Regions from separate parts of the Rhodococcus huquni genome, predicted to be linked through region 3. Evidence: riboswitches for the same ligand, from Rfam matches in the RefSeq annotation. Region 3 holds a riboswitch; each other region holds the start of a gene.
What was found. Region 3 has a riboswitch for cobalamin ahead of metE (5-methyltetrahydropteroyltriglutamate--homocysteine S-methyltransferase). Riboswitches for the same ligand answer to the same signal wherever they lie in the genome.
Positions count from the first base shown of each region.

Region 1: another riboswitch for cobalamin. It lies ahead of ACZI8R_RS19680 (CbtB domain-containing protein); the one in region 3 lies ahead of metE (5-methyltetrahydropteroyltriglutamate--homocysteine S-methyltransferase).
Region 2: another riboswitch for cobalamin. It lies ahead of ACZI8R_RS06815 (ABC transporter substrate-binding protein); the one in region 3 lies ahead of metE (5-methyltetrahydropteroyltriglutamate--homocysteine S-methyltransferase).
Region 4: another riboswitch for cobalamin. It lies ahead of ACZI8R_RS04840 (FecCD family ABC transporter permease); the one in region 3 lies ahead of metE (5-methyltetrahydropteroyltriglutamate--homocysteine S-methyltransferase).

Region 1 covers NZ_JBUYWE010000014.1:51,223-54,882, reverse strand. Annotated here, with positions in the region: gene ACZI8R_RS19695 (HhH-GPD family protein) at 1-97, shown strand, start outside; gene ACZI8R_RS19690 (alpha/beta fold hydrolase) at 186-941, opposite strand; gene mhuD (mycobilin-forming heme oxygenase MhuD) at 974-1,282, shown strand; cobalamin riboswitch at 1,300-1,424, shown strand; gene ACZI8R_RS19680 (CbtB domain-containing protein) at 1,455-1,649, shown strand; gene ACZI8R_RS19675 (CbtA family protein) at 1,640-2,449, shown strand; gene ACZI8R_RS19670 (hypothetical protein) at 2,588-3,076, shown strand; gene ACZI8R_RS19665 (CbtB domain-containing protein) at 3,136-3,333, shown strand; gene ACZI8R_RS19660 (hypothetical protein) at 3,377-3,660, shown strand, end outside.
Region 2 covers NZ_JBUYWE010000003.1:60,578-64,237, forward strand. Annotated here, with positions in the region: gene ACZI8R_RS06810 (FecCD family ABC transporter permease) at 1-979, opposite strand, end outside; gene ACZI8R_RS06815 (ABC transporter substrate-binding protein) at 988-1,980, opposite strand; cobalamin riboswitch at 2,084-2,256, opposite strand; gene ACZI8R_RS06820 (MMPL family transporter) at 2,349-3,660, shown strand, end outside.
Region 3 covers NZ_JBUYWE010000005.1:286,516-290,175, reverse strand. Annotated here, with positions in the region: gene ACZI8R_RS12545 (alpha-ketoglutarate-dependent dioxygenase AlkB) at 1-65, shown strand, start outside; gene ACZI8R_RS12540 (3-deoxy-7-phosphoheptulonate synthase) at 77-1,150, opposite strand; cobalamin riboswitch at 1,490-1,684, shown strand; gene metE (5-methyltetrahydropteroyltriglutamate--homocysteine S-methyltransferase) at 1,814-3,660, shown strand, end outside.
Region 4 covers NZ_JBUYWE010000002.1:271,955-275,614, forward strand. Annotated here, with positions in the region: gene ACZI8R_RS04830 (bifunctional nitrate reductase/sulfite reductase flavoprotein subunit alpha) at 1-40, opposite strand, end outside; gene ACZI8R_RS04835 (VOC family protein) at 208-975, opposite strand; cobalamin riboswitch at 1,090-1,310, shown strand; gene ACZI8R_RS04840 (FecCD family ABC transporter permease) at 1,441-2,478, shown strand; gene ACZI8R_RS04845 (ABC transporter ATP-binding protein) at 2,478-3,251, shown strand; gene ACZI8R_RS04850 (ABC transporter substrate-binding protein) at 3,248-3,660, shown strand, end outside.

The sequences.
Region 1 (3,660 bases), on a different contig from region 3:
TCCTGGGCAGCGGGATCGGGCATTGCATTCGCTGCTCGTCGACGGCCTCGTCGAGCAGACCGACGACGGGTTGTTCGCCCTGGCCGGCGAAGGCTGACTCGATTTCCCTCCCCTGCCCCCGACCAATGTCACACCGGTTCACGTGGGTTGAACGTGTGTGACATTGGTCCGGGGGCGGGAGGGGGTCAGGGCAGGGTTCGGAGGAAACGTTCGACGACCTCGCGGTATCGATCCGGCTGATCGTCGTGCACGAGGTGGCCGGCTTCGGCTATACGTACGTATTGCGCCGCAGGATGATCGTCTGCCATACGCCGCATCTGTCCGGCCGGCGTAATCGTGTACTCGCCTTCGATCAACAACGCCGGCACCTCGACGTCGTACCATTGATCCCAGAAGTGCCGTCCACCCCACTCCTCGGAGATGTCGCGGAACGTCGCGACCTCACCGTGCAGATACCAACCGTCGGCCCGCTCTTCGAACGCATCGAGGAAGTAGCGACCCGCGACGGGCCCGAAGTATTCGATGGCCGCCGCTTCGGTCGGGAACGGTTGCGGCCATTCCTCGATCATCGCCGCCCAATCGCGTGCCGTGCGGCCACGGAAGTCGGGTGCCATGTCTTCCAATACGAGTGCGCGAACCCTCTCGGGACGGGCTGCCGCGAACGTCCACGCGTGCAGAGCACCCATGGAATGCCCGATCACGATCATCGGTTCCCGAATCGACTTCACATTGGTGTCGAGATCCATCACGAACGACTCGGTGGTCAACTCGTCCGGCTCCGGCCGACCGTGCCCGGCGGCATCGAACGTGTACACGTGACCGTGATTTCGCAGCCACGGGACCTGACGGCGCCAGGTTCGGGCGCTGCCCATCAAGCCGTGCAACAGCAGAATCGGCGGGCCGTCCCCGCCCTCGTCGTGAAGCGCACCATCGTCCGACACGGGTGCCACGCTAGCGGAGTAGCCTCACCGACATGGCTGTCGTCAAGATCAATGCAATCGAAATCCCCGAGGGTGCGGGCGCCGAGCTCGAGAAGCGCTTCGCCAATCGCGCGCACGCCGTCGAGAATTCACCGGGCTTCCTCGGCTTCCAGCTGCTGCGCCCCGTCAAGGGCGAGAACCGCTACTTCGTGGTCACCCAGTGGGAGACGGAGGAGGCATTCGCAGAGTGGCGCGACGGCCCCGCACGCGACGCACACGCCGGTGAACGCCAGAAGCCTGTCGCCTCCGGTGCGTCGCTGCTCGAGTTCGAGGTCGTGCTGGACGTCGCCGCCAAGAGCTGACCGACACCCGAGCTGATTGACACCGACTGCCTGCCGGTGTCAAAGTTCGCAGGACAACGCGATGATTCGACAGGAATCCGGTGCAATTCCGGAGCGGTCGCGCCACTGAACAGCCAGATACTGTCGGTCGTCGCCAGGACCTAGGGGACGCGAAATCCCAGGAGGAACCACCGTGGCAATTGCCTACTCTCCCGATACCCGGATCGACGGCTCCAAGCTGGCCGTCATCGCCTTTGCAGTCGTACTGCTCTCGATGCTTGCGCTGTACATCGTCGGGTTCGACCAGGGAGCAGTGTCTCGTACCGGCATGTTCATGCACGAGCTCATGCACGACGGGCGCCACCTGATGGGTCTGCCTTGCCACTGACGACTGGTGCACACATCCAGTCGGAGTCCTTCACCAAGCTCCTGATCCGCGGTCTCCTTGCCGGCCTGATCGCCGGAATCCTCGCCGGCGGCGTGGCATTCGTGCTCGGCGAACCGCACGTGGATTCTGCGATCGCGCTGGAGGAATCGGCTGCGGCCGAAGGCCACGATCACGGCGCCGCCGAAGCAGCTGCCGAAGGTGGGCACTCGCACGACGAAGAAGACGCACTTGTCAGCCGCGACGGCCAGAAGGGCGGCCTCTTCCTGGCGACCGCGTTGGCGGGGCTTGCACTGGGCGCCATCTTCGCGGTGGTTCTGCACTATGCCCGGCGCCTCACTGCGATCTCCGGCGCGCTTCTTGCGATGATCCTCGCCGGTCTCGGCTGGCTGGCGATCGAAGCGGTTCCCTTCTTCAAGTACCCGGCCAATCCGCCTGCGGTCGGCGATCCCGACACCATCGATCAGCGCACGTGGCTGTGGCTCGCCACCGTTCTCCTCGGTCTGCTGGCTGTCACCGTCGCCGTGTTCGTCGCGAGGCGCGTAAACAACGGGAATCTCCTCTCGCTTCGGGTCATCGCCCCGGTGTCAGCATTCCTCGCGGTCGTCGTCATCGGGTACCTGGTCTTGCCGAGCATCAACGAGGTCGGCGAAGATTTCCCCGCCACTCTCCTGTGGGAGTTCAGGCTGTCGTCCCTCGCGACCCAGGCAACGCTCTGGTTGGTGTTGGGCGCGGCATTCGCTTTCCTCACCGATCGCGCAGCGAAGGGTGCCGTCGTCGCTCAGGAGAACGTGCGCCGATAGACCACCGTCGCGAATCCATAGACGACGAGCGGAGCTCCGAGGCACTCCCGACAGGTCCGGTGTCTCGGCCTCTGGTACGGGTAGCGACTCACTCTCCTGGGTGATGTGAATCCGTTTTCAGCGCACGAACATCGAAGTATGTCCACGGAACAGGTAGAAGCCTCGAGCGTTCCGCGATCCGTCGATCGCGCCTACTGGTTGCTCGTACTCGCACTCGCGGCCGGTGTGGTCGAGATGATCGCGCAGGCGTCCACTGCATTACAGCAACCAGAGGTCGACGTTCCGATGCTGTCGCTGCAGTTGTGCATGCGACTGACCGTCTACGCGGCTGTGCTCTTCGTGATGGGTCGTTTTCGTCAGGGCAAGCGCTGGGCGCGAATGGCCCTCGGGTTCGGACTGGGCGTCGCGGGGATCGCTTCCCTGATCAGCGAACCACTCGCCTGGGCATTCTCCGGTGACCCCCTGCCGACGCTCACGCAAGAATTGGCGGTGATCGCGTGCGCCCGCACAATCCACATCGTGGCGGTGGTCGGTGCCGTCGTACTCATGCTCGCTCCTGAAGCCAACCGATACTTCGGTTCGCAGCGGCGCTCGAATCGACTCCGCGCGCTCGGGTCCGCGGAGTAACGTCGAACGAGTCGGGCATGCGCTCGACGAGACGCGGCGCTCACCCTCAGGGGGCACGTATGGCTCTTGTATATACGCCGAACCGGCACATCACCGACTCCATCGGCATCGCACTGTTCGCGGTGGGTGCCGTTTTGCTGGCACTACTCACTTTGTACCTGGTCGGATTCGACCAGGGAGCAATCTCCCGTAGCGGCATGTTCATGCACGAACTGATGCACGACGGCCGCCACCTGATGGGACTCCCCTGCCACTGACCAGGTGTGCAAGTGCCTCCGATCATCCCGAGCGGAGCAATAGATGGGTACTCAGTCCACCCGAGCCGAGTTCGACTCGGTGTCCGATCGCGTAGCCGAATACAACCCCGTACGCGGCGAGTCCCTCGACTCCCCGTACGAGCTGTCCAACGAGTCCTTCGATGCTCTCCGGCATGTACTCCACGACGTAGGGGGACAACCCGCACTACCCGTCGAGTACAAGGAGAAGGTCGAGGAAGACTGGGAGATGAACACCTACGTCACCTGCGAATGTTTGGGATGGCGAGGGGTGTGGAATTCCGAAGAACGTCGCCGAGCCGAGAACGA
Region 2 (3,660 bases), on a different contig from region 3:
GGGCTCTCGCGAGGGTGTCGGCCAATACGAGCGCAATGGCGCCGACGAGCATGGCGACCGGAAACAGCCGTACCGCACGGGTGCCGACCATGTAGCCGGCCAAGTGGGGAATCAGCAACCCGATGAATCCGATTCCGCCCGCCACCGACACGGCCGCACCGGCCAGCACGGACACTCCGAGCAGTTGCACCACTCGAAACCTGCGGACGTTCATGCCGAGGGCCGCGGCGCCGTCGTCCCCTGTCTTCAGCAGATCCATCCGACCGGCACCGAGCAGGATGGCGGTACCGACGATCAGGAGCGCCAGCGCCGGGAACACCGATGTGGACCAGCGCGCATCACCGAGACCACCGGCCAGCCAGTGCAGCACCCCGCTGAGCTGGTTCTCGTTCGCGATGACCAGCATCGTGAAGGTGATGAGTGCAGAAAAGACCTGAGCAAGGGCAACACCGACGAGAATGATCGCGGTGGGCTGCGGATATCGCCCGCCTATCGCCAGTGACAGAAACAGCGGCACCATGGCGCCGACGAACGCTGCGAGCGGGATCGTGAAGGCGCCGAGCGCACCTGCGCCCACGCCGAGGACCATCACGAGAACGACACCGAAGCCGGCACCCGACGACACTCCGAGCAGATAGGGATCGGCGAGCGGATTGCGGGTGACCGCCTGCGCAACGCCACCCGCAAGGGCGAGCGCCGCGCCCACCACCGCAGCGGTGACAGCCCGTGGCAGACGCGAGTCCACGACGATGGATTCACGAGCCGCAGACCACCAGGGTTCGAAGCTGTCCGGAACCACCGTGTGCGCAACGATGGCCCACACATCACCGATCGGAATGCGCACCGATCCGAACGACACCCCGAGCCCGAGTACGAACAGCAGGCCCGCGGTGAGAAATACGAGCAGCACACCGAATCCGAGGCGCCGGGGCTGTCGATCTTCACTCGGTGCCGACGGCGCCGGCCGGCGCGCCTGCACGGTGGACGTCACGGCTGCGACATCCGATCGGGATGAAGGGCCTCCGCGATCGTCTGGGCCGACCCCAGGAGTCGTGGGCTCTCGAAGAAGTCGTCGAGGGGAACCACGATGAATCGATCGTTCTGCACGGCCGGCGTCGTCGCCATGATGGGCTGGGACTTCAGGAAGTCGATCTTCTGCTGCGCGTTCTTGTCGCCGTAGTCGAGAACGACGATCGCCTCGGGTGCGCGCTCACCAATGGTTTCCCACGTGCTGTTCGGGTAGGGCTTCTCCCCTTCGGAGAAGAGATTGATCGCGCCCGAATAGTCGGCGATCAACTGGCCCACACCGACCCCGCCGACGGTCATCGGGACGTCCTCACCCGAGTCGTAGAAGAAGGTGGGCACGGGGGCAGCATCGCCGATCCTGCCGCGCACCTGCTCGAGGCCGTCGACCACCCTGCCGGAGACCTGCGCGGCTGCTGGTTCCGCGCCGAGAATCTGCCCGAGTTGCGTGTAGTCGTTGGTGAGCATGCCGATGTCCGGGAATCCCGTTCCGCAGTATTCCGAGAACAGGAAGGTCGCGATCCCCTTGTCTTCGAGCGCGTCGCGTGAGCGGCCTTCCTTCTCGTTGAACGAACTCTTCATGCCGCCGACAACGAGGTCGGGATCCAGATCGAGAATCTGTTCCGACGTGGGGTACTCGTGGGCCAAGCCCTGGATCTTCGAGAACTCGTCCGCGAATTCGGGAAGTGGGGTGGCGTCCTGGTACCCCATTCCGACGATCCGGTCGCCCACACCCATCTCGATGAGCACCTCGGTGACGTGATCGTTCATCGAGACGATTCGCTGTGGCGGCGAATCGAATACCTGAGTCCGATCACAGTTGGTGATCGACACCGGCTCGGCGAACGCCTCCGCCGATTCCGACTCCTGGACGGCCTCACCGCGCGAACATCCGGCGACCAGGACTGTGGACGCAGCGACGAAGACCGCACTGCGAAGCAGTGGTGAAAAGCGCATACAAACCTCATTGGGGGCTCAGAGCCACGAACCAACGACCGGCCAACTCGCGGACCATCGCCGCGGGACGGGCAGGACTCCGTTTCGTAGACCACGACGAACTGGGGTCACACACCGTTCGACGGGTAATCGGGCTCGTGATCGTGCGCCTGAATGGCGTGATCGATCACCTACCGTTGCGGGTCAGCGCCGGATTCGGACCGGCTTCCCCCTACGAATGGCTGCGCGTGGGTGTCGAGTATGCCCGAATCGATGATCGAACGCACCACCGAGACCCCGATCACTCACCTGCCCCACCCGTCGCACCGCTACTACAGTCGGCAGAACCGAAAACCATTCACCGATATCTACCGATCCGGAGAGAACGCATGACACGTTGGGCCTCGCTCGTCGTCACACGGAAGTGGTGGGTGCTGACTCTCGCGGTACTCGCAGTGGTCGTGAGCGGTGTGTGGGGCACCGGAGTGTTCTCGAAGCTCAGTCAAGGTGGATTCGTCGACCCGGGCAGTCAATCGGCAGAGGTCGCCCAGATCGTCGAGGACAACCTCGGTCCGCAGACGCCGGACATCATCGCCATCTACACGCCGCCCGAAGGCAAGACGCTCGACGACATCGGTCCGGCAGTCAGCGAGAACCTGGCCGCATTCCAGGACGAGGTGCCCACCCATTCGGTGAACTCGTATTGGAGCGCCGAGGGCCCGGCCAAAGCTCAGATGACCTCCAATGACGGCTCGATGGCCTCCGCTGCCATCACCGTCGACCCGGACGCCGGCATCGACGTCGCCAACTTCAACGACCTGCTGCCCAAACTCGAAGTGCCCGGCGTGGACGTCCAGTTCGCGGGAAACTCGGTGGTCGGCGTCGCGTTCAACAACCGGCTCCAGAGTGACCTCGTTCTCGCCGAGGGCATCGCGCTGCCTGTCACGCTCATCATGCTCGTGTTCATCTTCGGCGGCCTGGTCGCCGCCGCAGTTCCGGTGTTCGTCGGATTGCTCTCGATCTTCAGTGCCCTCGCCACTCTGCGATTGCTGACGATGTTCACCGACGTCAGTTCGTTCTCCATCAACGTCGCATCCCTGTTGGGGCTGGGTCTGGCGATCGACTACGGACTGTTCGTCGTCGGACGCTTCCGGGAGGAACTCGACGCCGGGGCAACGCCGTTGGAGGCCACCAAGCGCACGGTGCTCACCGCCGGCCGCACCGTCCTCTTCTCTGGTCTACTGCTGATCTGCGCCTTCTCCGGAATGCTCGTGTTCCCGCAGGACGTGATCAAGTCGCTCGGCTTCGGCGCGATTGCGGCAGTGGCCAGTGCAGCGCTCCTGTCGTTGACCGCTGTGCCCGCTCTGCTCGCCATTCTCGGCCACCGCATCAACGCGCTCAGCTGGCGCAAGGATGCCGCCAAGCGTGGCGAGGAACGGGCCCGCAAGTTCTGGGGTTCGGTGGTGACCCGAGTGATGGGTAAGCCGGTCGCGGTCGCTGTCACCATCGTGATCGGCCTCCTGGTGCTGGCCGCGCCGCTCACCAAGGCCACACTCGGCGAGGTCACCTACACGGCGCTGCCCGAGAACGATTCGGCGCGAACCGCCACCGACACCTTGGTCAACGACTTCCCCACGACCGGAAACGGCGCCACCGTCATCCTTCAGGGGTTGGACGGCGGGGCTCCCACGCCTGCCGAAG
Region 3 (3,660 bases):
CCAAGAGCAGTCGGCCGACAGGTCCGCGAATCAGCGTCCAATTCCGCACCAGAGGCGTTCGGTAGGCTCCGTCGAATTATCCGCGCCTCTTCGCCACTGCGGCCGCGAGCCGCTCCAACTGCGTAGCAGTGGTGTCCCAATCGAGGCAGGCATCGGTGATCGACTTGCCGTACTCGAGTTCGTTCGAACGCCCCAGCGTGAGGTCTTGGCGTCCCGCTTCGAGGAAGCTTTCGAGCATGACTCCCACAACGCCCTTCTCGCCGTTCTCGATTCGTTCGGCGAGGTCCGTCACCACGTCCACCTGCTTTTCGTGGTTCTTGGAGCTGTTTCCGTGGCTGGCGTCCACCACCATCCGCTCGGGCAGGTTCGCCTTACGCAGCCGCGCAGTCGTGTCCGCGACCGTCTCGGCGTCGTAGTTCGGTCCCTGCGTGCCGCCGCGCAGAATGACATGGCAGTCGGGGTTGCCGGCTGTCTTCACCAGTGCAGCATGGCCGTCGAGATCGGTTCCGGGGAACACGTGACTGGCCGCGGCAGCCCGCGATCCGTCGACGGCGACCTGTACATCACCCTCGGTCGAGTTCTTGATTCCCACCGGCATCGACAGCGCACTGCACAACTGGCGGTGTACCTGACTCGCCGCGGTGCGCGCCCCGATGGCGCCGTACGACACGAGGTCCGCAATGTACTGCGGCAGAATCGGATCGAGGAACTCACAGCCGACCGGAAGTCCGAGACCCGAGATGTCGAGTAGCAGTTTGCGTCCGATCCGCAGACCGCTGTCGATGTCGAAGGTCCCGTCGAGGTGAGGGTCGTTGAGCAGGCCCTTCCACCCCAACGTGGTGCGCGGCTTCTCGAAGTACACCCGCATGACGATGTGCAGGTCGTCGCGAAGTTCCTCCGCCTTCGAAGCGAGAAGGCGCGCGTAGTCCATGGCGGCTGCCGGATCGTGCACCGAGCACGGGCCGACCACGACCAGCAGACGGTCGTCTTCGCCGTTCAGGATGTCGACGGTGTTCGCGCGACCCGTTCGGACCGTTGCGGACGCGACGTCGTCCGGGCGCAGTTCTTCCCGCACGACGGATGGCGGCACGAGCGGACTGAGCGAGACAGTTCGCTGACTGTCGAGTGAGTTGTCGAGAGTGAGGGACATGGTGTCGGTTTCCTGTTCCGACCGACCCTCGAAGAATTCGAAGAGCTCCGACGAGCCGGTCTGCGATCCGGCTCGTGGGGTGGGAGGTCAGCGCGTGGTTACACCGACCGACCCACCCGGGGCCGGCCTGCTAAACCAGAAATATGCGCGCTGCATGCCGACCAGACTAACCACTTGTCCGGTTCGGCGCCAATGGGGCGGCTTCGCCGCCTGTGAGTGGCTAGCGAGTCCAGACACTCGCAGACCGCGCACGGGGCCGAAGGCCGTATGCTGGGGCCTGCAGCTGGTTCGCCCGGTGCGGTCGTGAGGAGCCCCGAAGACCACACTCGGCGTCGAAGCGCGTAGTCGCCCGCAAACGGTGACGCGCGTGAGAGGGAATCCGGTGAAATTCCGGAACTGTCCCGCAGCGGTGAGCAGGAACGACCGCCGTCACCACGCACTGGGCATCAGCCTGGGAAGCGACGGCCATTAGGTCCGATGTCGTCACATCGGCTGCCTGTGAGTCCGAAGACCTGCCGACTGTGTCGGGCACGCCGTGCCCGACGGTTCACTGCCTCGTGGATTGGGCGTGTAGACCTCCGCGCTTACTGCAAGAACCCAGGGCTCGAGAGGTGTACCCGCTTGCCGGTGGTGTCCCATACCGCTACGCAACTGGAGAATTTCGTGACACTTTCATTCACCGCGACCGTGCTGGGCTCCCCTCGCATCGGTCCGAACCGTGAACTCAAGAAGGCCGTCGAGGGCTACTGGGCGGGCAAGGTCGACGCAGCCGCCCTCGAGTCGGTGGCTGCCGACCTCCGCGCTCGTAACTGGACCGAGCTGCGCGACGCCGGCCTCGATTCGATACCGATCAACACGTTCTCGTACTACGACCACGTGCTCGATACCGCCGCCATGCTCGGCGCGCTGCCCGAGCGGGTTGCCGGTATCGAGACTGCGCTCGACCGGTATTTCGCCGCTGCACGCGGCAACGACACCGTCGCACCCCTCGAGATGACCAAGTGGTTCGACACCAACTACCACTACCTCGTTCCGGAAATTTCGCCGACCACCACGTTCTCGCTGGATCCGTCCAAGGTGCTCGCCGAGCTCGAAGAGGCACGTGCGCTGGATATTCCGGCTCGCCCGGTGATCGTCGGCCCCGTGACGTTCCTACTTCTCTCGAAGTCCGTCGGGGCCGATGCGCCGCTACTCGACCGCATCGACGAACTTCTGCCGCTGTACGCCGAACTGCTCGCGCTCCTCGCCGAGAACGGCGCTCAATGGGTGCAGATCGACGAACCTGCACTCGTCGCGGACCGCACGGCCGAGGAGATCGCAATCGCCAAGCGGGTATACGACTCGCTTTCGGGACTCGAACAACGCCCCGCAATCCTCGTGGCGTCCTACTTCGGTGGTCTCGGCGATGCTCTTCCCGCTCTCGCCGCCACCGGAATCGAAGGATTGGCAGTCGATCTCGTGACAGGCGCCGACTCACTGGGGTCCGTGCCGGAGCTGACTCGCAAGCACATCGTCGCCGGGGTGGTCGACGGGCGCAACGTCTGGCGTACGGACCTGGAGAAGGCACTTTCCACCGTCGGCACTCTTCTCGGGTCCACGGGCACGCTCGCGGTATCGACGTCGTGCTCCTTGCTCCACGTCCCGTACACGCTCGATGCCGAGACGGGAATCGACAAGGCGCTGCGCTCGTGGTTGGCGTTCGGCACTGAGAAGGTACGCGAGGTGGTTGCCCTCGGCACCGCGCTCACGAAGGGCCGGGAGAGCGTCGAGGACGAGTTCGCGCTGGCGCGGGCTGCCGCCTCGACACGAAACAGCGATCCGCGTCTGCACGACGCCGACCTGCGGAGCCGTCTGGCAGACATCGTCGAATCCGATGCGGGTCGCAGTCCGGCTGCCCAGCGACGTGAAGCTCAGGCCGCGTTGAACCTGCCCCTTCTCCCGACCACGACGATCGGGTCCTACCCGCAGACGACCAAGATCAGGGTGGCGCGCGCCGCCCTGCGCAAGGGCGAGATCGACCAGGCCGAGTACTTGTCGCGGATGCGCGCGGAGATCGCCGACGTCGTTGCATTGCAGGAGAAGCTGGACATCGACGTCCTGGTACACGGCGAGCCAGAGCGCAACGACATGGTTCAGTACTTCGCCGAGCAGTTGGACGGGTTCTTCGCAACGGCGAACGGCTGGGTCCAGTCGTACGGAAGCCGCTGTGTCCGTCCGCCGATCCTCTACGGCGATGTGCGCCGACCGAGCGCCATGACCACCTCGTGGATCACGTACGCGCAGAGCCTCACCGATCGTCCTGTCAAGGGAATGCTCACCGGGCCGGTGACCATTCTGGCGTGGTCCTTCGTGCGTGACGATCAACCGCTGGCGGACTCCGCCGATCAGGTCGCTCTCGCCATCCGCGAGGAAACGGTGGATCTTCAGGAAGCGGGCGTCAAGATCGTCCAGGTGGACGAACCCGCACTGCGCGAACTGCTCCCACTACGTGCGGCGCACCAACCCGCGTA
Region 4 (3,660 bases), on a different contig from region 3:
AGGCAGTCTTCACCGTGGACGTACCGGCTTTCTGCTGCATCGACGCGCTCCTCACCTGCCCGGCATGCGCCACCCAGAGGCGGCGCGCGGCCTGTATCAATGCTGCAGGCGCGCGTGTTTCGTCGGGATTAACCCAGGTGAGGGTTCGATGACGTCTCGAGCACCGAACTCGCGTCGTTGCGGTGAGGGCTGGTCACGCGTTGCGTGTCAGGACCCGAGCGGGGCCCCGACCGTGAACGGCGCACCGAACGGATCGCGAATCTCAGCGGTACGTCCGTAGGGCATGTCGGCGGCGTCCTCCGCCTGACCGCCCTGCTCGCGGGCTACGGCAACGGCACGGTCGGCGTCCTCGACCTGGAACAAGGTGCCCCACGAAGACGGAGGGGCATCCGGAACGCCCATGATTCCACCGATCTCGTGGCCGTCCGGCCTACGCAGGAAAGTGAAGTCCACGTCACCCAGGTCGTCGTTTCCGTCCAGCGTGAAGTCGAACACGGTGGAGTAGAACTCCCGGGCGGGGCCGGGGTTCGGGGTCACGAGGTCGTTGCGGAGCAACGCACCGGGCTCGTTGACCAATGCGCAGCCCACGTGGTCCTTCCCTTGCCACAAACCGAACTGGCCCCCGGAAGGATCGACGATGATCGCCATGCGACCGAAGTTCATCACATCCATGGCGTCGACCAGCACGTTCCCGCCTGCCTCCCGGACACGAGCCAAGCTGGCGTCGACGTCGTCGGTGGCGAGGTAGACGTTCCACCAGAAGTCCTTGGCATCGGGATCCGGATTGGGCATGAGCGCGGCCACGTCTTTTCCGCGCAGCCGACACATCGTGTATCGACCCGTCTCCTCAGTGCCGACGTCGAACTCCCAGCCGAAGAGGGCGCCGTAGAAGGAGATGGCCTTGTCCAGATCAGGAATGCCTAGATCGAGCCATGTCGGTGTGCCGAGCGGTTGATTGGTGGTGACTTCACTCATCGCTACTGCTCCCGTGCTTGTCGGTGTGCTGCATAGTGGGGCGTGCCCGGTCGGCGCCGATCTCAACCGATCCGCCTACGACGGTAGGCCGGGGGTACGACACGGATCCGGTGTTACAGTCCTCGACGCGTTGGTTTCCGTCGGCTTTCGGCCGTCGGATCGTAAGAGGGAATCCGGTTCGAATCCGGAACTGCCCCGCAGCGGTATGTGGAAACGACCGTGGTCATCAGCACTGAGTCCGCTCGACTCGGGAAGCGACCACCAGTAGGTGCCTGCCCGAGTTCTCGGGAGGCGTGTCGACGAGTCCGAAGACCTGCCACCGCGGCCGCGCCACCGGCGTGGTCGCTTGTCGACTTCGTGGGACACAGTTGACGAGAGATGCGGACGGTGTCGTTCGTGTGTCTTCGCTCGCGGGTGCCCGGATGTGGTCAGGCAGTACTCGATCACATCAGGAAGAGCCGACGAATGCGCAGAACCTCAGTGGCCGCACTGACGGTCGCGTCCCTCGCCGCACTGTTCGTGGTTTCACTGTTCGCCCTGATGCTCGGAACGGCGCACATAGCGTGGACGGACGTCTGTCACATCGTCTGGGCGGAGATCACGGGCGGCGACATCGCTGCGGCCGACGTTCCGAACTACCGCATCATCGTCGATACGCGGCTGCCCCGCGTCCTGCTGGCCATCCTCGTGGGTGCCGGTCTGAGTGCTGTCGGGCTGGTAGTTCAAGCCATGGTGCGGAACGCGTTGGCCGACCCGTACGTCCTCGGAATCTCGTCCGGCGCATCCGTGGGTGCCACGTCGGTGGTCCTGTTCGGCACGTTCGGCGTGCTCGGTATCTACGCCTTGTCCACCGCTGCCTTCGTCGGTGCCCTCGCAGCAACCCTGCTCGTCTACCTCATGGCACGCTCGGCCGCCGGCCTCGTCCCCTTGCGACTCGTACTCACCGGCACTGTGCTGGGGTACGGGTTCTCGGCGATCACGACGGTGCTGGTCTTCCTCGCCCCGCACGGCGACGGCGCTCGCAGTGTGATGTTCTGGCTGCTCGGGAGCCTTTCGGCGGCGAGGTGGGAGCTGGTGCCACTGGCCGCGATAGTGACCACGGTCGGCCTCGCCGCGATCGCCTGGTCCGCCCGACACCTCAATGCACTGTCGATGGGAGACGAAGTCAGCGCCGCCCTCGGCCTCGACGCATCGAAGTTTCGAATCATGCTTTTCGTCGTCGCGGCCGCGATGACGGGCTGCTTCGTCTCGATCTGCGGCGCCGTGGGTTTCGTCGGCTTGGTCGTGCCTCACGTTGCCCGAATCCTCGTTGGCGCGGACCACACGCGGTTGATCGTCGTGACTCCGATCCTCGGCGCAGTCTTCCTCGTCACCGCGGACCTGCTGGCTCGAACCGTTGTTCCGCCACAAGAACTTCCGCTCGGCGCGATCACCGCCGCCGTCGGCGTTCCGGTGTTCATCGCACTCATGCGGCGTCGCGGCGCACTGATGGGAGCAAACTGATGCGCGTCGACTACCACGACGTCGAGGTCTCGATCGGCGGCCGAGCGATCGTGCAGGACGTCACCTTGACCGTCCCTTCGGGTGATTTCATCGGAATCGTCGGACCCAACGGCAGTGGCAAGTCGACTCTGCTGCGGTGCCTGTACCGGGCGCTGTCCCCGTCCTCGGGAACAGTCTCGGTCGACGGCAGCGACAACCGAGCAATCAGTATGCGGGACAATGCCCGTCAAGTGGCTGCACTGACCCAGGAAGCTCCGCTTCACTTCGATTTCACCGCTGCCGAAATAGTCGCCACCGGCCGCCTGCCGCACGGTGGAACCTTCACGCGAGACCGGGCGAACGATCGACGCGTCTGCGCCGAAGCAACCGCCATGGCGGGTGCCGACGACCTGACGGAACGGACGTTCTCGTCACTGTCGGGTGGAGAACGCCAACGCGTCCTCATCGCCCGCGCGTTCGCACAGGAACCGAACGTCCTCGTACTCGACGAGCCCACGAACCATCTCGACGTCCACCACCAATACGCCGTGCTCACCGCAGCCCGCACGCTCGGTGTCACCGCCATCGCCGCGCTGCACGATCTGAATCTCGCAGCACAGTATTGCGATCGCATCTTCGTGCTCGGCGCCGGACGTCTCGTCTGCTCAGGCACTCCCCACGACGTGATCACTCCCGAAGTACTGCGTCGCCACTTCACGATCGGCGGCCACATCGTCACCCACCCGAGACTGGGTGTGCCCCAGATCATCTTCGACGAGAAAGAGGGCCCATGAGCCGACACATCCGGACATGGACGACTGCTGTGGCAGTGGCACTGACGGTGAGCGCCTGTGGCGCCGAGCTCGAAGCTGCGCCACCGGTCGAGGGCGAGACCGTGACCGTCACCAACTGCGGCGATCCATTGACGGTCACCGGCATTCCCGAGCGCGTGGTCACCAACGACACCGGCATCACCGAGATGATGCTTGCGCTCGGCCTCGCCGACCGGATTGCCGGTCGCACCGGGTATCCCGGCAAGGAACGTGACATCGATACCTCACCGTGGAAATCGGAGTTCGAGAGCACCCCCGACATCGGTGATGCCTTCACCAGGGAAGTCGTACAAGCGGCCGACCCCGACTTCGTCTTCGCCGGATGGAATTACGGTTTCAAGGAAGCGACCGGCCTCACCCCGGACTGGGT